One region of the Streptomyces sp. NPDC036822 genome, then DNA from elsewhere that is predicted to be linked to it. Evidence: predicted binding sites of a transcription regulator. Region 1 holds the regulator's gene; the other holds the start of a gene.
What was found. Region 1 encodes HspR, which represses chaperone genes until heat shock. Its sites were predicted from a motif close to TTGAGNNNNNNNNNCTCAA; they were not measured.
Positions count from the first base shown of each region.

Region 1 (10,089 bases):
AGGGCAGCCGCAGCAGCGAAAGCTATGGCGCCAAGTGCACGAACCATCCTGGTCATGGCCGATCTCCACCTCTTTTGATCATTACCTCCTCCCCCGCGAATAAGACGATGGCTCACTCCGAACCCTTCCACCAGCGATGCCAGGCATCATGTTCCTGTAATTCAGGACCCTGAGGGGGGTGCAAATGGAGCCGAAGCAGGGTGATACCGACACACGGCACGGTCCGGGCGAGCTGTGCGACGCCGGAAAACGTGTGTACGCGACCGCTTTGCGGGCCGGACGGATCGCCCGGGCGGAGGTCGAACCCGTCCCCTGCCTGATCGAACTGTCGCTGCTGCACCCCGACCCGGACGACTCCCAGTGGCTGCGGCCCATCCCGCCGTCCATCGCGTTGAACAAGCTCATACACCCCATCGAGCGGGAGATCCAGCAGCGTCGGCAGCTGGCCATCTCGCTGGCGGACACGTTCGAGCCATTCATGACGATCAACGCGCCCGACCCGTCGGCCACCCAGGCGATCACCGTCCTGGAGGGCCTCAGCCTCATCAACGCCACGCTCGACCGGGTCATCAACGAGTGCACCGAGGAGCTGCTCACCATCCAGCCGGGCAGCGGGCGCAAGCCGGAGGTCGTGCAGGCGGGCCTGCGGCGGGTGGAGCCCCTGCTCGACCGCGGGATCCGCATGCGCACCCTCTACCAGCACACCGCGCGGCACCACTCCGCCACGATGGGGTACGTCGAACGGATCGCGCCGTACGGGCTCGAGGTGCGCACCCTCGAGGAGATCATCGACCGGCTGATCATCGTCGACCGCAAGATCGCGTTCGTGCCGGCCCGGTCGGACCGGCGGGTGGCGCTCGAACTGCGCCACGAGGGCCTGGTCCAGTACCTCGTCGGCGTCTTCGACCAGTTCTGGCTGCACGGCGTGCCGTGGGAGGAGGAGATCCCCTACAGCCCGTCCGTGGACGGCATCGGCGGAGTCCAACGCTCCATCGCCAAGCTCCTCGTCGAGGGCCACGTCGACGAGGCCATCGCGCGCCGCCTCGGCATGAACGTCCGCACCTGCCGCGCCCACATAGCCAAGCTCGCCGCCGCCCTCGGCAGCGGCAGCCGGGCGCAGCTCGGCTTCCTGATCGCCCAGTCCGGGATCCTGGAGCAGGACGGCTGACGATGTACGTACGGATCGACCTGGACGGCCCGGCCGGAAGGCTGCGGGTGTCCGGCCACGGACTGCCCACCGTGGAGCTGGTGCGGGCGCCGGGCGCCCGCGTGAACCGCCTGGTGCCCATCGGCACCCGTGACCGCGCCGCGCTCGCGCTCACCGTCGACGGGCGGCCCGCCCGCGTCCGGCCCGCCCGGGGCCGCCTGCTGCGGCGGTCCTACCGCGTGGACGCAACGGTCCTGGGCACCCGCTACCGGCTCCTCCCCTGCTCGCACGTGGCCAGCCGGCTCCTGCGCGACGGCCGCCGCCTGGGCACCCTGGAGTCCTCGGGCGACGGCAGGGTCGACACCGACTGGACGACACCGGCGGCCCCGAGCCCCCTGGACATCGCCGTCGGCACCGCCCTCGCGGCCGCCTTCGGCACGGGCGCGGCACCCTCGTGGGAGACGGTCGGGGACATCGTGGGGGAACTGATCCCCTGAGCCACCCCCGAGGGCGGGAACGAGCCGGTCCGCCGGGCCGCGGGCCAGGCCCATCCCCGCAGGGGTCCGGGAGCGTCTCCTGGCGGGCCCGAGAGGCCCCCCGACACGGGTGAGGGCACCCGGGGACCCCGGGCAGCGCAAAGGCCCCCTCCGCGCCGGGAGAACCGGAACGGAGGGGGCCTTGGCGTCGTGAGGGGGCCGGAGCCTTACGGCCCTCCCGGTCGGCGTCGCGCCCGGGTCGGCCGGAACCTTGAAGCCCTGACGGTCGACGTCGCGCCCGGGTCACTCGCCGCGCTTGGGCCGCCAGACCACCAGCGCGCTCGCCTGCTGCACGTCCTGGTACGGAACGAGATCGCGCCGGTACGAGGCGTGCACCTGCGCCTCGCGCTGCTGCATCGCCATCGCCGCGCCGTCCACGGCGGCCGACAGCTCGGCCACCCGGGCCTGGAGCGCCGCGACCTGGTTCTCCAGCTCGATGATGCGCTTGATACCCGCCAGGTTGATGCCCTCGTCCTGCGACAACTGCTGCACGGTACGCAGCAGTTCGATGTCACGGGCCGAGTAGCGCCGGCCGCGCCCGGCCGTACGGTCCGGGGAGACCAGGCCGAGACGGTCGTACTGGCGCAGGGTCTGCGGGTGCAGACCCGACAGCTGGGCCGCCACCGAGATGACGTACACCGGTGTCTCGTCGGTCAGTTCGTACGGATTGCGGCTGCGCCCCGGTCGGATGTCCATCGCGTCAAGCTCCCTTCGCGGCCTGGAAGAGTTCTGCTCTGGGGTCCTCGCCCGCCGTCGCCTCGCGGTACGTCTCGAGGGCTTCGCGGGCCTTGTCGTCCAGCTCCTTGGGCACCGCGACCTCCACCGTCACCAGCAGGTCGCCCCGGGTGCCGTCCTTGCGGACCGCGCCCTTGCCGCGGGCGCGCATGGTCCGGCCGTTGGGCGTGCCGGCGGGCAGTTTCAGCGTGACCGGGGGTCCGCCCAGGGTCGGCACCTTGATCTCGCCGCCGAGCGCCGCCTCGTCGAAGCTGACGGGCACGGTGACGGTGAGGTTGTCGTCCTTGCGGCCGAAGACCGGGTGCGTGTCGACGTGGACGACGACGTACAGGTCGCCGCCCGGGCCGCCGCGCTCGCCCGGCGCGCCCTTGCCGCGCAGCCGGATCCGCTGGCCGTCGGAGACTCCGGCGGGGATGCGGACCTGCATCGTGCGCGAGGACTTGGCCCGGCCGCTGCCCTTGCAGACCTCGCAGGGGGTCTCGGCGATGAGGCCGCGCCCCTTGCAGTCCACGCAGGGGTCGGTGAGCGAGAAGGAGCCGCTGCCGCCGCGCGAGACCTGGCCGGTGCCGACGCAGGTCGGGCAGACGCGCGGGGTGCCGTTCTTGTCGCCGGTGCCGGAACAGGCCTTGCAGGGCTGCTGGGAGGACATCCGGAGGGGCACGGTGGCCCCGTCCACGGCCTCGGTGAAGCTGAGCGTCACCTCGGACTCGATGTCCTGGCCGCGGCGGGGCTGCGTCCGCGCACCGGCGGGGCCGCCCGCGCCGCGGTTGAACAGTCCGCCGAAGACGTCTCCGAGGCCGCCCCCGAAGCCGCCGGCTCCGGCCGGGCCCTGGGCGCCGCCGAAGAGGTCGCCCAGGTCGAAGTTGAACGTTCCGCCCGCGCCGCCCGGTCCGGCACGGAAGCCTCCGTTGCCGAAGAGCGCGCGGGCGTCGTCGTACTCCTTGCGCTTCTTGGGGTCACCGAGGATGTCGTTCGCCTCGGAGATCTCCTTGAAGCGCTCCTCCGCCTTGATGTCGCCCTTGTTGGCGTCCGGATGGTTCTCGCGGGCGAGCTTCCGGTACGCCTTCTTGATCTCGGCGTCGGTGGCGTCCTTGGGGACGCCGAGAACCTTGTAGTAGTCCTTCTCGACGAAGTCCTTCGTGCTCATCGACGTCCCTCCTCCCGGACGATCTTCACGTCGGCCCGCAGGGGGTGCGATCCGGCTCCGCGTGTGCTCGCGGGGTCGTGTCACGCACTCTCTTCGGGGCCACCGCTCTCCTCGTCTGCCGACTTCTCTTCCTTCGCGGCCGGCGTCGCCCCGGGCTGGGGCTCGGCCACCGCCACGCGCGCGGGCCTGATGGTCCGCTCGCCGATTCGGTACCCCGGCTGCAGGATCGCCACGCAGGTCGTCTCGGTGACGTCCGGCGCGTACGAGTGCATCAGGGCCTCGTGGATCGTCGGGTCGAAGGGCTCGCCCTCCTTGCCGAACTGCTGGAGTCCCATCTTGGCGACGACGGTCTCCAGCGATTCGGCCACCGACTTGAACCCGCCCACGAGTTCGCCGTGGTCCCGGGCCCTGCCGACGTCGTCGAGCACAGGCAGGAGCTCGGACAGGAGGCTCGCGATGGCGATCTCCTTGACCGTGACCCGGTCCCGCTCCACGCGGCGGCGGTAGTTCTGGTACTCGGCCTGGAGCCGCTGGAGGTCCGCGGTGCGCTCACCGAGCGCGCTGCGGAGCTGGTCCAGCTGGGCCGTCAGGCCGGCCGTCTGGGCTGCGTCCCCGGCCGGGGCCGCCGAGCCCTCCTCCTGCGAGGGGGTCTCGGCGGCCTCGACGGCGTCGTCAGATTCGGCGCCGGAGGGGACGTCGGGCTTCTCCTCGAAGCCCGGGGTCTCCTCCGTCATCAGACAGCGCCGCCCTTCGGCTTCTCGTCGTCGACGATCTCGGCGTCGACGACGTCGTCGTCGGCCTTGGCGTCGGCGCCCGGGGCCTCGCCGCCCGTGGCCTGCGAGGCCTGGGCGTCGGCGTACATCGCCTGGCCGAGCTTTTGGGAGACGGCCGCGACCTTCTCGGTGGCCGTACGGATCTCCGCGGTGTCCTCGCCCTTGAGCTTCTCCTTCAGCTCGGCGACGGCGGTCTCGACCTCGGTCTTGACGTCACCGGGGACCTTGTCCTCGTTGTCCTTGAGGAACTTCTCCGTCTGGTAGACGAGCTGCTCGCCCTGGTTGCGGGACTCGGCGGCCTCGCGACGACGGTGGTCCTCGTCCGCGTACTGCTCGGCCTCCTGGCGCATCCGGTCGACCTCGTCCTTCGGCAGCGAGGAGCCGCCGGTGACGGTCATCTTCTGCTCCTTGCCCGTGCCCAGGTCCTTCGCGGTCACGTGCATGATGCCGTTGGCGTCGATGTCGAAGGCGACCTCGATCTGCGGGACGCCACGCGGCGCCGGCGGCAGACCGGTCAGCTCGAACATGCCGAGCTTCTTGTTGTACGCCGCGATCTCGCGCTCGCCCTGGTAGACCTGGATCTGCACGGACGGCTGGTTGTCCTCGGCCGTCGTGAAGATCTCGGACCGCTTGGTCGGGATCGTGGTGTTGCGCTCGATGAGCTTGGTCATGATGCCGCCCTTGGTCTCGATACCGAGGGACAGCGGGGTGACGTCGAGGAGCAGGACGTCCTTGACCTCACCCTTCAGGACACCGGCCTGCAGGGCGGCGCCGATGGCGACGACCTCGTCCGGGTTCACACCCTTGTTGGCCTCCTGGCCGCCGGTCAGCTCCTTGACGAGCTCGGCGACGGCGGGCATACGGGTGGAGCCACCGACGAGAACGACGTGGTCGATCTCGGAGAGCTGGATGCCCGCGTCCTTGATGACGTTGTGGAACGGGGTCTTGCAGCGCTCGAGCAGGTCGGCCGTGAGCTGCTGGAACTGCGCCCGGGTGAGCTTCTCCTCCAGGTGCAGCGGGCCCTCGGCGGAGGCCGTGATGTACGGCAGGTTGATCGACGTCTCGGTGGAGGACGACAGCTCGATCTTCGCCTTCTCCGCGGCCTCGCGGAGACGCTGGAGAGCCATCTTGTCCTTGGCCAGGTCGACGCCGTGACCGTTGGCGAACTGCTTCACCAGGTAGTCGACGACACGCTGGTCCCAGTCGTCACCACCGAGGTGGTTGTCACCGTTGGTGGCCTTCACCTCGACGACGCCGTCGCCGATCTCCAGGAGCGACACGTCGAAGGTGCCGCCACCGAGGTCGAAGACGAGGATCGTCTGGTCGTCCTTGTCGAGGCCGTAGGCCAGGGCGGCCGCGGTCGGCTCGTTGACGATGCGCAGGACGTTGAGGCCCGCGATCTCACCGGCCTCCTTCGTCGCCTGACGCTCGGAGTCGTTGAAGTACGCCGGGACGGTGATGACCGCGTCGACGACCTTCTCGCCCAGGTAGGCCTCGGCGTCGCGCTTCAGCTTCTGCAGGATGAAGGCGCTCATCTGCTGCGGGTTGAAGCTCTTGCCGTCGATGTCGATCTTCCAGTCGGTGCCCATGTGGCGCTTGACCGACCGGATGGTCCTGTCGACGTTCGTGACCGCCTGGCGCTTGGCGACCTCGCCGACGAGCACCTCACCGTTCTTCGCGAAGGCGACGACGGACGGCGTGGTCCTGGCGCCCTCGGCGTTGGTGATGACGGTGGGCTCGCCGCCTTCCAGAACGCTGACGACGGAGTTAGTCGTGCCCAGGTCGATGCCGACCGCACGTGCCATTTCGATTCCTCCAGCTACCGACTTGAGTGGAACTGACTCAAGGATGCACCACGGGCCCCATCGCGTCAACAGACCTGAGCGTCCCCGACTCAACTCTTCGTCCTGCGGATGGCTCAAAGGGGGCCGTCCGACCGGCCCTCGGGCGCGTCGGTCCCCCGGCCCGGACACCGCTCCGTGAGAGAGTCCGATACCTCACGAATATCCCACGAAAGGGTGTGGTGGGGGCATGACGGCCAAGCGCGCACTCGACCTCATGGGCGGACTGACCCTGCTGCTCCTCCTGTCCCCCCTCCTCCTCGGCGTCGCCCTGCTCCTCGCCACGCGCCCGGCGGGCGAGGGGCGGCGCCCCGACGGCGAACGGGCCCACGGCGGGGGCGGACGCCCCGGGCGCACCGAGCCCTCCGAACCCCCGGAGCGCCCCGAGCGCCCCGAGCGCCCCGGCAAGGAGGAGCGCCCCGGCGCGGTGCTGTGCCGGCGGACGATGGCCGGCCGCCAGGGCAGGACGTTCCGGATACTGACCTTCCGCACGCCCGGACCGTTCGCCGCGCTGCCGCTGCTGCTCCACGTCGTCCGGGGGGAGATGTCCCTCGTGGGCCCCTGCCCGCTGGTCCCCGGCCACCGCGAATGCGCGGGCGAGGCCCGCCGCCGTCTCTCCGTACGCCCGGGGGTCACCGGCCTGTGGCAGGTCAGCGGCCGTTCGGAGCTGCCGTGGGAGGAGCGCGAACTGCTCGACCTCCACTATGTGGACCACCACTGGCTCGGCATGGATCTGGCCATCCTGGCGCGTACGCTTCCAGCAGTCCGCAGACGTCGCGCGACGGCGGGAACCACTCCGCCGGCAAGGCTTGCCTGAGCGACACAGATCACCGCGGGCGCCGCTACAGCGGGGCGCCCCGAAGCGGTAATCTCAGCACGGACTGAATAAGTTACCGCTTAGTAGTGCCACACTCGGCAGTGTCGGCACTCCGCCTCGCAGGCCCGCCCGAGGAGCCCCTCATGCAACTCGCCGCGATCGTCGTGTCGATCGTCATCACGGTGGTGGCCGTCGCGCTGTTCGGGCGCGCCATCGCGCAGATCTACCGCTTCGTGAAGCTCGGTCAGCCCGTCCCCACGGGCACCCGCACCGGCGACCCCACGCAGCGCACCCTCACCCTGGCCAAGGAGTTCCTCGGCCACACCCGCATGAACCGCTGGGGCATCGTCGGCGTGGCGCACTGGTTCGTGGCGGTGGGCTTCTTCTCGCTGCTGCTCACCATCGTCAACGCCTTCGGCCAGCTGTTCCAGGCCGACTGGCTGATCCCGGTCATCGGTGACTGGCTGCCCTACGAGGTCTTCACCGAGTTCCTCGGCCTGATGACCGTCCTCGGCATCCTCACCCTGATCGTGATCCGGCAGCTGAACCGGCCGGGCGGGGCGGGCCGCAAGTCCCGCTTCACCGGCTCGAAGACCGGCCAGGCGTACTTCGTCGAGGCCGTCATCCTGATCGTCGGCGTCTGCATCATGACGCTGCGCGCCCTCGAAGGCGTCCAGCACCACGTGACGAGCTGGGAGCCCGGCTTCTTCGCCTCGTACCCGCTCATCGCCGCCCTCGACGGGCTGGACCTGAACACGATCCAGCACCTCACCTACTTCTTCGCGGCGCTCAAGATCGTCACGTCCTTCACCTGGATGATCACGGTCTCGCTCAACACGAACATGGGCGTGGCCTGGCACCGTTTCCTCGGCTTCCCGAACATCTGGTTCAAGCGGAACGCCGACGGCTCCACCGCGCTCGGCCCGCTCCTGCCGATGACGACGGCCGGCAAGGAGATCGACTGGGAGGACCCGGCCGAGGACGCCGTCTTCGGTGTCTCCCAGGTCGAGCAGTTCTCCTGGAAGGGCATCCTCGACTTCTCCACCTGCACCGAGTGCGGCCGCTGTCAGTCGCAGTGCCCCGCCTGGAACACGGGCAAGCCGCTCTCCCCCAAGCTCCTGATCATGTCGCTGCGCGACCACGCGCACGCCAAGGCCCCGTACCTGCTGGCCGGCGGCGGCAAGGACATGGAGGGCAACGAGCGGGCGTCCGAGGAGCAGCTGAAGGACGTCCCGGCATCCGCCCTCGCCGAGGCCGAGCGCCCGCTGATCGGCACCGCCGAGGAGAACGGCGTCATCGACCCGGACGTCCTGTGGTCCTGCACCACCTGCGGCGCCTGCGTCGAGCAGTGCCCGGTCGACATCGAGCACATCGACCACATCGTCGACATGCGCCGCTACCAGGTGATGATCGAGTCCGCCTTCCCCTCGGAGGCCGGCACGATGCTCAAGAACCTGGAGAAGAAGGGCAACCCCTGGGGCCTGGCCAAGAAGCAGCGCGTCGAGTGGACCAAGGAGGTCGACTTCGAGGTCCCGATCGTCGGCAAGGACGTCGAGGACCTCACCGAGGTCGACTACCTCTACTGGGTCGGCTGCGCCGGCGCCCTGGAGGACCGGGCCAAGAAGACCACCAAGGCCTTCGCCGAACTGCTGCACATGGCGGGCGTCAAGTTCGCGATCATGGGTGGCGAGGAGAAGTGCACCGGTGACTCGCCCCGCCGCCTGGGCAACGAGCCGCTGTTCCAGCAGCTCGGCCAGGAGAACGTCGCCATGCTCAACATGGCGTTCGGCGAGGACGACGAGGACGAGTCGACCAAGAAGCCGAAGTCGGCGAAGAAGATCGTCGCCACCTGCCCGCACTGCTTCAACACGATCGCGAACGAGTACCCGCAGCTGGGCGGCGAGTTCGAGGTCATCCACCACACGCAGCTGCTCCAGCACCTCATCGACGAGGGCAAGCTGATCCCGGTGACGCCCGTCGACGGTCTGATCACCTACCACGACCCGTGCTACCTGGGCCGCCACAACAAGGTCTACACGCCCCCGCGCGAGATCATGTCGGCCGTCCCCGGCCTGCGCCAGCAGGAGATGCACCGCCACAAGGAGCGCGGCTTCTGCTGCGGCGCCGGCGGCGCGCGGATGTGGATGGAGGAGCGGATCGGCAAGCGCATCAACAACGAGCGCGTCGACGAGGCCCTGTCCCTCAACCCCGACATCGTCTCCACCGCCTGCCCGTTCTGCCTCGTCATGCTGACCGACTCGGTCAACGGCAAGAAGAACGACGGCAAGGCCAAGGAGTCCGTCCAGGTCGTGGACGTGGCCCAGCTGCTCCTCGACTCGGTGAAGAAGCCGGTCGAAGAGCTGCCGGCCGAGCCCGAGCCGGAGCCGGAGCCCGCGCAGTAGTCCCGTACCGCCGTCCGTACGAGAGGGCCGTCCCGCGATCCGGCGGGGCGGCCCTCCCGTCGTCTCCGGGGCCCGCCCCGCGCCCCTGACGGCCCCGGGGTACCCCTTAGGGGATGTCACAGCTCAGCGGCAAGGTCGGTGCTGATCGAGCCCCTCGCGGCGCGACCGGGTACGTTCGATGACGTGGCTGGATTCAGGAACGGACGCGGCCGGGACAACCGCCCCCCGCAACAACGACCGCAGCAGGCGCCGAACGGGTACAACGCGGCCCCGCCGCCGTACCCGCAGCAGCAGTGGCCCCAGCAGGGCCCCGGCGGACAGCAGTACGGGCAGAACTACGGGCAACAGCAGGCGTACGGCGAGCCGGAGTACTTCGGCGACCCGCACGCACCACACCCGCAGCACGCCCCGCAGCCGCACCCGGGCGCGGCGGACAACCCGGGCCACACACGGGCGTTCAGCATCCACGACGACCCGTACGGCGACGGCGCCTCCTACCAGGCCGCCCCCGCCCCCACGGGCCCCCGGCTGCCCTGGAAGGCCCTGCTGAGCGGCATCGTGCTGCGCCCCGCGCCGACGTTCCTGCAGATGCGGGACTACGCCGTCTGGGGCCCCGCGCTCGTCGTGACCTTCCTCTACGGCCTGCTCGCCATCTTCGGCTTCGACCAGGCGCGCGACGAGGCGATCAACG
Region 1 covers NZ_JBVJPY010000003.1:424,799-434,887, reverse strand. Annotated here, with positions in the region: gene ACZ68P_RS09515 (hypothetical protein) at 1-56, opposite strand, end outside; gene ACZ68P_RS09510 (helix-turn-helix transcriptional regulator) at 185-1,168, shown strand; gene ACZ68P_RS09505 (hypothetical protein) at 1,171-1,644, shown strand; gene ACZ68P_RS09500 (heat shock protein transcriptional repressor HspR) at 1,927-2,379, opposite strand; gene dnaJ (molecular chaperone DnaJ) at 2,384-3,565, opposite strand; gene grpE (nucleotide exchange factor GrpE) at 3,646-4,299, opposite strand; gene dnaK (molecular chaperone DnaK) at 4,299-6,143, opposite strand; gene ACZ68P_RS09480 (sugar transferase) at 6,370-6,996, shown strand; gene ACZ68P_RS09475 ((Fe-S)-binding protein) at 7,140-9,398, shown strand; gene ACZ68P_RS09470 (Yip1 family protein) at 9,582-10,089, shown strand, end outside.

Region 2 (10,089 bases), on a different contig from region 1:
GAGGGCGGTCAGTTCGGCGGTCGCGCCCCGGAAGGCGACCCGGCCGGACTCGATGAGGGTGACCTCCGAGCAGGCCGCCGCCACGTCCTCCACCAGGTGGGTGGAGACCACCACCGTCGACGAGCCGCCGAGCTCCCGCAGCAGGGCCCGGAACTCGACACGCTGTTCCGGGTCGAGCCCGGCGGTCGGCTCGTCGAGCAGCAGCAACTCCGGTTCGTTCACGACGGCCTGGGCGATCCCCGCGCGGCGCACCATGCCCCCGGAGAGGGTCTTCAGCTTCGCGTCGATCCGCGGCCCGAGCCCCACCCGCTCCACGGCCCGCTCCACGGCGGCCGGGGCGCGGTCCGCCGGCATCTCCTTGAGCCAGGCGACGTACGCGACGAACTCCCGGACGGTGAAGCCGGGGTAGTACCCGAACTCCTGGGGCAGATAGCCGAGCCTGCGGCGGATCTCGGCGCGTTCGCGGTGGGCTCCGGCGTCCCGCCCGAGCAGCTCGACCCGGCCCCGGGACGGCGCGGCGACGGTCGCGAGGACACGGATGAGGGAGGTCTTTCCTGCGCCGTTGGGCCCCAGCAGGCCGTGGACTCCGGCGCCGAGGGTCAGGTCGAGGGCGTCCAGCGCCACGGTACGGCGGTGCCGCACGGTCAGACCGGACACCGAGACCGTCGGGTACGCCACGCCGTCCGCCTCGCGTCCCGTGCTGAGCGCGTCGCGCCCGGCGTGCGTGCCGTGCGTGCTGTCCGAGCGGGGGGCGGACGTCGTACGCGCCCCTCGTACCGGTTCGGGCGGGGTCACAGGTGCTCCAGGTGGTCGAAGGAACGGCGCCGCAGGGCCAGCAGGCCCCCGCCTGCGACGGCGACGGCGGCCCAGGCGCCCTGGGCGGCGGGGCCGGAGAGGTAGCGGACCAGTGCGGCCAGGGCCGCGTCGGGCTCTCCGAGCAGCGGCCCGGTCGTGGCGAGCAGCCATCCGCAGGTCAGCGTGAGCGCGGCCGCCCGGCACCCGACGAACGAGCCGAGCGCGAGCGTCGCCAGGATCAGCGCGAGCCCCGGCAGCAGCCAGGCCGCGGCCCCGGGGACGCCGGTGACCGGGGGCAGGAGGGCCCCGGCCGCGGTCAGCAGCGGCATGCTCACTCCGAGCACCGCCGCCGCCCGGGTGAGCAGCAGCCGCAAACCGCCGGAGGGCGTGGCGGCCCCGATCTCGTACATCGGGTCGGCCCGCCGGCCGTACGACAACGCCACCCCGCCGAGCGGCAGCACGGGCGCAACGGCGAGCAGAACCGGCCGGGCGCCGTCGAAACCGGCGCCGTACGCGAGGAGGAGGGCCGCGGCGGCGACCAGGCCGAGCGAGACCAGCCACGCCCCGCGCAGTGCGGGTCCCGCCGCCCAGACCAGCCGGGCGATCCGGGGGGCGGGGGACGGCGTCCCGGGGTGCGCCGGGCGACGCGAGCCGGCAGGCCCCGCCGCGTGCGTGCGGGGCCACCCGCTCCGGCGGGGCCCCCGCCCGGGGCGGATAACCGCCGCGCCCGGACCGGCGTTCTCGGAAGCGCCGGGGGTGTGGCCGCGGGCGGGCCGCTCCGGTCGCCGGTGGCCGGCCGTGACGAAAGCGGCCGGACGGTTCCCGGCCGCGGGCGCCTCGCGTTCCTCGGCGCGTACCCGGTGCAGCAGCTCGGCCCGTACGTCGGCGAGCACCGGGCCCGCCGAACCCGCCCGGACCGCGGCCGAGACCCGGGCCGCGCAGGGAGCGCAGCTCTCGACGTGCTTCTCCAGGGACCAGGCGTCGGGCTCGGGGGCCGTCCCCGAGGCGTAGCGGGCCGCGAGGGTGTCCGTCACGTGCCACGCGGCGGTCATGCGGTGCCTCCCAGGGGGTGGTGCGCGCCGAGGGCGGCGCGCAGTTCGCGGCGGGCCCGCACGGCACGGGTCTTGACGGTGCCCTCGGGTATCCCGAGGAGCCGGGCCGCCTCGCGGGTGGTCAGGCCGTCGACGACGGTGGCCCGCAGCACGTCGCGCAGTTCGGGTGAGATCCGGTCGAGCGCGGCGCCGACGTCCCCGTACTCGAGCCCCGCGAGGACCCGGTCCTCGGCGGAGGGGGCGAGGGCGGCGCCCGGCGGCTCGGCCGGTGCCACCCGCTCCGTACGGGACCGGACGCGCAGGGCGTCGACGAGCCGGCGGGCCGCGATGACCCAGAGCCAGCCCCCGGCCTCGCCGCGCCCGCGGTGGGAGCCCGCCGACCGCCAGACCGTGACGAAGGTGTCCTGGAGGACCTCCCGTACGGTCTCCTCGTCCGCGCAGCGCCGGGCCAGCCGGGCGTGCAGCCAGCCGGAGTGCCGGTCGTACAGCACGGCCAGCGCCTCGGCGTCTCCCCGGGCGACGGCGCGCAACAGCGCCGCGTCGTCCTCGTCCTCCCCTGAGGGGCGCATCAGCTTCACGCCCTGTCTATCGCCCGCCGGACGCCCGGCGGTTCACGGACGGCGTGACGGGAGGTCAGGAGCCGCTCCGGGCAGGGCCGCTGTCACGGGGACGTCGGCGGGCCCCCGCCCGGCAGGGCGTCGAAGACCCGGGCGAGCGCGGCGGGCACGGCGCCGTCCCCGGCGACGACGACCCGGTACCGGTGCGCGACGACGTACTGGAAGCCGTCGGAGACGGGCTTGCCGGTGGGGCGGTCGGGCACCGCCGCGTAGGCCGGGGCCTCCAGCGCGGCGCGGAGCTCCGCGACCTCGGAGGGGGTCATCCGGCCGGTGCGCGGGGGCTTGGTGCCGGAGCGGGTGGTGTGGCTTCCGTCGTAGTGGACGATCAGCCGGTTGTTCACCCCGGCGTAACCGCCGCTCACGTTCAGCTCGACGAGGACCTCCCGCGGGCCCGGCCGGTGACCGTCGGCGGTCGGGGGCGACGGGACGCTCGGCTCGGGAGCGGTGGACGGGGGAGTCGGGGCGCCGGCATCCGGTGGCGAGGTCGGCGTGGCGGTGCGTGGCGGGGGAGTCGGGGCGGCCGGGGTGCCGGAACCTGGTGCCGAGGTCGGCGTGGCGGCGCGTGGCGGGGGCGTGTCCGGTCCGCAGCCGGAGACCGCCAGCGCCGCGCCCATCGCCGCCGCGGCGACCCACACCCCGGCGTGCCGTCGCCGTCGCCTGCCGAGGAGCGCCGGTCCGTGGGCGCCGACGGAGCCCCGCGTCCCTGCCTGCCGCCGCCCACCCCCGCGCACCTCGTCGCGGCCGCCCGCCCCCCGGGCCGAGCTCCCGTTCCCGCGTACGCCTCTGTTCTTGCCCCAGCGCCTCATGCGCCCGAGCATGCCCGGCGGCGGGTCCCGTTGACCAGAGGCCGGTGCGGGCGCCGGCGGCGGGAAGCCGGGAGGGCGCCCGGGCCGTCAGTCGCGCACGATTCCGGTGAGCGGGCCTTCGTACCGCCAGCCCAGACTGCCGTACAGGCCCAGTCCGTCTCGCGTCGCCGAGAGGACCCCCGTCACCGCCCCGGCCTGCGCGGCGGCGGCTTCGAGGGTGCGCATGACGTTGGCGCCCAGGCCGCGCCGCCGGTGGGCGGGGTCGGTCTCGATCTGGTCGGCGACCGCCGTCGCCCCGGTCGGGGCGATCTGGCCGCGCGCGGCGAGGGTGCCGTCCGGGGCGAGGATCCTGACGCGGATGACGCCGTCGCGGGACTCCGTCGTCCGTGCGTACCCCTCCGGCGCGGGCGGACGCGCCCCCGCGTCCAGGCGCTTGCACATCATGAAGCCGGGGTCGTCCGGGATGGTCCAGCCGGGGGTGATCCACTCCCCGGCCTCCTCGGGGGTCGCCATGATCTTCAGCCAGGCGTAGGGCTCGGTGATCTCCGCGCAGAGCTTGCCCACGGAGACGGCGTCGGGGGCGGGCAGGACATGGCGGAAGACGTGCTTCGGCTGCCCCACGTCGATGCGGTAGCCCCAGGGCTCGACGACGGCGGGCGGTGTCCCGCGCGAGACGGTCCACCCCGCCACCCAGGCAGATGTAATAGCTCCCATATCCATGGAGGCATTACATCTGCTGGTCGCGGACGACGCGAGAGTGATCGCTGAGAGCGAACGGCGCCAGGGGAACATTGCTGGGCTCACAAGCATTGAGTCGGCATAGCTCAACTTGACTGCCGAAGGGGAGATCATGACTGCCGAGTCCACGGAGTACCCGACGCTCACCCTGCCCGTGCTGCCGCTCGACGACGAAGTGGTGCTGCCGGGGATGGTGGTGCCGCTCGACCTGTCCGACGCCGACGTGCGCGCCGCGGTGGAGGCCGCCCAGGCCGCCGCGCGCTCCGGCGGCGGGGCGGGCGCGGGCAAGCCGCGGGTGCTGCTCGTGCCCCGCGTCGACGGCACCTACGCGGGGACCGGCGTCCTCGGGACCGTCGAACAGGTCGGCCGGCTCTCCGACGGGGACCCCGGCGCGCTGATCAGGGGCCGCGACCGCGTGCGGATCGGGGCGGGGACGACCGGCCCGGGCGCCGCCCTGTGGGTCGAGGGAACCGTCGTCGAGGAGACCGTGCCCGACCCGCTGCCCGGGGCCGTGGCCGAGCTGGTCAAGGAGTACAAGGCGCTGGCCACCAGCTGGCTGAAGAAGCGCGGCGCCTGGCAGGTCGTGGACCGCGTCCAGCAGATCGACGGTGTCGCGGCCCTCGCCGACAACTCCGGCTACTCGCCCTTCCTCACCGTCGAGCAGAAGGTCGAACTGCTGGAGACCGCCGACCCGGTCGCCCGCCTCAAGCTCGCCACCGCGCAGCTGCGCGAGCACCTGGCGGAGCAGGACGTCGCCGAGACCATCGCCAAGGACGTCCAGGAGGGCGTCGACAAGCAGCAGCGCGAGTTCCTGCTGCGGCGCCAGCTCGACGCCGTGCGCAAGGAACTGCGGGAGCTCAACGGCGAGTCCGAGGGCGACGAGTCCGACGACTACCGCGCCCGTGTGGAGGCCGCCGACCTGCCCGAGAAGGTGCGGGAGGCGGCGCTCAAGGAGGTCGAGAAGCTGGAGCGGTCCAGCGACCAGTCCCCCGAGGGCTCCTGGATCCGCACCTGGCTGGACACCGTGCTCGAACTGCCGTGGAACGAGCGGACCGAGGACCGGTACGACATCCAGGGCGCCAAGGCCGTCCTGGACGCCGAGCACGCCGGCCTGGAGGACGTGAAGGAGCGGATCACCGAGTACCTCGCGGTCCGCAAGCGGCGCGCCGAGCGGGGTCTCGGCGTGGTCGGCGGCCGGCGCGGCGGCGCCGTGCTCGCGCTCGTCGGGCCGCCCGGCGTCGGCAAGACCTCGCTCGGCGAGTCCGTGGCCCACGCCATGGGACGGAAGTTCGTCCGCGTCGCGCTCGGCGGCGTACGGGACGAGGCCGAGGTGCGCGGCCACCGGCGTACGTACGTGGGGGCGCTGCCCGGCCGGATCGTTCGGGCGATCAAGGAGGCCGGGTCGATGAACCCGGTGGTCCTGCTCGACGAGATCGACAAGGTCGGCTCCGACTTCCGGGGCGACCCGGCGGCGGCCCTGCTCGAAGTCCTCGACCCGGCGCAGAACCACACCTTCCGGGACCACTACCTGGAGGTCGAGCTCGACCTCTCCGACGTCGTCTTCCTGGCGACGGCGAACGTCCTGGAGGCCATCCCGGAGGCGCTGCTCGACCGGATGGAGCTGGTGCGGCTCGACGGCTACACGGAGGACGAGAAGATCGTCATCGCCCGGGACCACCTGCTGCCCCGGCAGCTGGAGCGGGCGGGTCTGGAGCCGGGCGAGGTCGTCCTGGAGGACGCCTCGCTGCGGAAGCTGGCGGGGGAGTACACCCGGGAGGCGGGCGTCCGCACCCTGGAGCGTTCGATCGCGCGACTGCTGCGGAAGGTGGCGGCGGAGCACGAGCTGGGCGACCGCGAGCTGCCGTTCACGATCACCCCGGACGACCTGCGGGCGCTGATCGGGCGTCCGCACCACGTGCCCGAGTCGGCGCAGGACCCGGCCGAGCGGCGCACCTCCGTCCCCGGCGTGGCGACCGGTCTCGCGGTCACCGGCGCGGGCGGTGACGTCCTCTTCGTGGAGGCGTCGCTCGCCGACCCGGAGACGGGCGCGGCGGGCCTCACGCTGACCGGCCAGCTGGGCGACGTGATGAAGGAGTCCGCCCAGATCGCGCTCTCCTTCCTGCGCTCGCACGGCGCCGAGCTGGAACTGCCCGTCACCGGCCTGAAGGACCGGGGCGTCCACATCCACTTCCCGGCGGGCTCGGTCCCCAAGGACGGCCCGAGCGCGGGCATCACCATGACGACCGCACTGGCGTCGCTGCTCTCCGGCCGCCTGGTCCGCACGGACGTGGCGATGACCGGCGAGGTGTCGCTGACCGGACGGGTGCTGCCGATCGGCGGACTGAAGCAGAAGCTCCTCGCCGCCCACCGGGCGGGCATCACGACGGTCGTGATCCCCAAGCGCAACGAGCCCGACCTGGACGACGTCCCGGCCGAGATCCTCGACAAGCTCGACGTCCACCCGGTCACGGACGTGCGCCAGGTCCTCGAGATCGCCCTCGCCCCGGCGGAGATCCCGGTGGGCGTGGCGGCGTAGGGGGTGTCCGGAGCGTCGCGGCCCGGGCGAGGCTTCACGGACACGACCTGGATCCGGCCCTGATCCGCGGGACACACGCTCGGTCCGAGGCCCGGCGAAGCGGGGCGCCCCCGACGGGGGCGCCCCGCTTCGCCGTGCGCGCCCGCGCGGCTACGGCCGGGTGCGGCGGCGGGAGAGGAGCAGGCTGCCCGCGGCGAAAGCGGTCAGGGCGCCCGTGCCGACGAGGGCGAGGGGCAGGGGGGACGGGGACGCCGGAAGGGTGTCGGCGGAGAGGGCGGGGGGCCGCTCGTCGCCGCCGTGGCCCGCGTGGCTGACCGTGGAGCGGTCCGCGCCGGCCGACAGCTCGGCCTCTGTCGGGGCGGTCGCCGAGGCCGCACCGCCGAAGGTCACGTCCGAGCAGCTGTAGAAGGCCTCCGGGCTGTCGGAGCGCTGCCAGACCTTGTAGACGACGTGCCGGCCGGTGCGGGCGGGCAGGGTGCCCGGGAAGTCGTAGAAGCCGTTCGTCGCCGTGCGCGTGGTGGCGTAGGTGGCCACCGGCGTCGTGTCCAGGTCCGACCACTTCAGGGGCTGGGTGGGGTCGAAGCCCTGCTTGGTGATGTAGACCGTCATCGTGCCCGAGTGCGCCGCCGTCGCCCGTACCCTGAAGTCGAAGGGGCCGGCCTTGACCGCCGTGGCCGGCCAGTCCGTGCGCGCCCAGTCCAGCGCCCGGTACTTCTCGCGGTTGGCCGAGCAGAGCTTGCCGTCCGGGATCAGCGCCCGGTGCTGCCCGTCCGCGTTGGCGATGTTCACCTCGTTCCAGTCGTAGAGCGGCTGGGTGCCGGAGTCGGCGACGAGGTCCTTGCACACCTGCGACTTCGGCGTCTCGGGTCCTTCCGCGAAGCAGGCCGCCACTCGGCTCACCGGGTTGAAGACGGCGCCGTGGGCGCTCGCGACGGACGGGGTGAGGGGGACGAGCACGGCGGCGGACACGACGGCGGCGGTGGCCGCGGCGGCGCGGCGGGCGGACGGCCTGGACGACAGGGACCGCAGGGGCCGAGGGGACGACAGGGACCGCAGGGACGGCATGGGGGCTCTCTCTCGTACGTGGGGAGACGGGAACGAGCAGGGCACGGGCGGGCAACAAGGCGCCCCCGTACGGCAGTTGAACGCCGTACGAGCCCGTCGGGAGCGAGCCTCGCATTGGTCCATACCAATAGACAAGAGGGTGGGCCGAAAACGCCGAACGGCCTCCCGGGCGTGCCGCGCACCCGGGAAGCCGTCGGGACGGGGTGCGCCACGCACCCAGGAGGCCGTCGGAACGCCGGCGGCCGCCGCCGATGAGCGCCTCAGCCGTTGGCCAGCGCCTGTACCCGCGAGAGGTCGCCGTTGAAGTGGTTGTGGTCCCCGACCGTCGGTCCGGACGAGGTGTACTGCCACATCGTGTAGTACGGCCAGCCCGCCGGGAGTTCGCCGACCGCCGTGGCGTACCGCGCCACCCACAGCGGGTTCGTCGCGCCGAAGCCGCTGTAGTTGCCGGTGCACTCCTTCCACCAGCTCGTCGCCGTGTAGATCACCGCGTCACGGCCGGCCCTCGCCTTGTAGCGGCTCAGGAAGTCGCGGATCCACGTCACCATCCCGGACTGCGTCTTGCCGTAGCAGGACGCGCCGTACGGGTTCCACTCGATGTCCAGCGCTCCCGGCAGGGTCTTGCCGTCCCTGGACCAGCCGCCCCCGTTGTTCACGAAGTAGTCGGCCTGCGCCGCGCCCGTCGTCGTGTCGGGCGTCGCGAAGTGGTACGTCCCGCGGATCATGCCCACGTTGTACGAACCGTTGTACTGCTGCGTGAAGTAGGTGTTCTTGTAGTAGGTGCCCTCCGTCGCCTTGACGTAGGCCCACCTCACCCCGCTGTTCCACAGGGTCGACCAGGCGACGTTGCCCTGGTGGCTGGAGACGTCCACGCCCTCGGTCTGCGTGGCCTGGATCGAGATGCCGCCGGGCTTTCCGCCCTGGCCGTCGTGGGCCGGCACCCCCATGCCCATCCAGGCCGAACCCCGGGCGGGCACCTGCCGGGTGCCGGGATCGTCCGCGGCGTTCGCCGTGCCGGAGACGGTGAGGGGGAGGAGCAGGGCCAGGGCCGCGAGCGCGGCGCCGGCGAGGGTCTTTCCGGATCTGTGCACGGGCATTGCGTGCCTCCGAAAGGCTCGGTGGGAGCGGGAGTGGGACCATGGGCGGGGCCGCATCGGAGCGCCCTTGCAGTGGACATGTCATCGCGGCGCCGGTGCAGACGCTACGCACGTAGACCCGCCCGGCGGAAGAGGGGCCGGGTGCTGCCGTTGGTCTACTCCTGCGAAATACTGGGGGAGCTGCGGTGATGACCGTCGGCGGAGGAAACTTTCAGCGACCGGAAAGCGCGCGAGGGGTGCTGACGTGCACGGAAGCGGTACGGGAAGTGAAGGCGGCCCCACCGGCAGGAGCGATGTGGACCAGGAATTCCTGGCGCTGGAAAGGGAACTGGCGGTCTTCCTGCGGCGCGCCCGCGCCCAGTCCGGCGAGATGGCCCGCGAGGTCCATCCCGAACTGGAGCCCGCCGCCTACGGTCTCTTCGTACGGCTCGACGACACCGGGCCGCAGCGGGCCACCGAACTCGCCGGCTACTTCGGCGTCGGCAAGGCGACCATGAGTCGTCAGCTGCGCGCGCTCGAAGACCTCGGCCTCGTCGCCCGCGACCCCGACCCGGCCGACGGGCGAGCCTCGCTCGTCCGGCTCACGGAGGAGGGCCAGGGGCGCTTCCGGCGGGTACGGGACGCGCGGCGCGGGCGGTACGTCCGCAAGCTCGCCGACTGGGACCGGGGCGAGGTCGCCGAACTGGCCCGCCTGCTCCACCAGCTGAACACCCGCGCGGAGAGCTGACGGCCGAAGGCCGCGCTCGCGCCCCGGTCCGGCGCGGGCCGCCGGGAAGCCCCTCCGCTCACGATCCGCGCGGGCACCCGGGGGAGCCCCGCCGGTCCGGATCCGCGCGGGCCGCCGGGGAGCCGGCGGCGACGGGCGCCCCCGGGGGCGCGCCGCATCCCTCACAGCACCGCGTACACCGCCGTCGCGTCGTCGTGCCTCTTCCAGCGGCGCGGGCCGCCCGCAGCCCCGTCCGCCTCCTCCAGCGCCCGCACGCGCCGGAGCAGCCCGTGCGCGCCCTCCTCGCGCAACACCCCGCAGCAGTCCGCCCAGTCGCCCGCCCCGAACAGATCCACCCAGCGCGTCGCCCCGTCGGAGAGCGCCGCCAGGGCCCGCACCTCACCCCGGGGCGTCGTGCCGGTCACCGCGCGCTCCGCCACCGCAGGGTCCGCCGCGGCCGTGAAGAAGCCGCCCTCCCGGTTGCGCAGTCGGTCCGTCGCCTCCAGTGAGCGCAGGACCTCCGCCGGGACGAGGTCCAGCCGGTCGTCGCGCAGCGCCCGCACCTTCCCGTCCGGCGCCTCCAGGAGCAGGACGGCGTCCGACAGCACCAGCTGCTCGACCCGCTCCCCGTCCCAGCGGGCCATCGCGACCGTCGCCTGAGGAGTACGGACGTGAGA
Region 2 covers NZ_JBVJPY010000002.1:157,525-167,613, forward strand. Annotated here, with positions in the region: gene ACZ68P_RS05135 (ABC transporter ATP-binding protein) at 1-657, opposite strand, end outside; gene ACZ68P_RS05140 (serine/threonine-protein kinase) at 792-1,847, opposite strand; gene ACZ68P_RS05145 (RNA polymerase sigma factor) at 1,844-2,416, opposite strand; gene ACZ68P_RS05150 (hypothetical protein) at 2,509-3,270, opposite strand; gene ACZ68P_RS05155 (GNAT family N-acetyltransferase) at 3,358-3,990, opposite strand; gene lon (endopeptidase La) at 4,121-6,544, shown strand; gene ACZ68P_RS05165 (lytic polysaccharide monooxygenase auxiliary activity family 9 protein) at 6,695-7,609, opposite strand; gene ACZ68P_RS05170 (lysozyme) at 7,870-8,706, opposite strand; gene ACZ68P_RS05175 (MarR family winged helix-turn-helix transcriptional regulator) at 8,951-9,433, shown strand; gene ACZ68P_RS05180 (hypothetical protein) at 9,595-10,089, opposite strand, start outside.
Region 2: lon (endopeptidase La) is a predicted target of HspR. The motif match lies at 4,080-4,098, and genes of this name have one in related genera.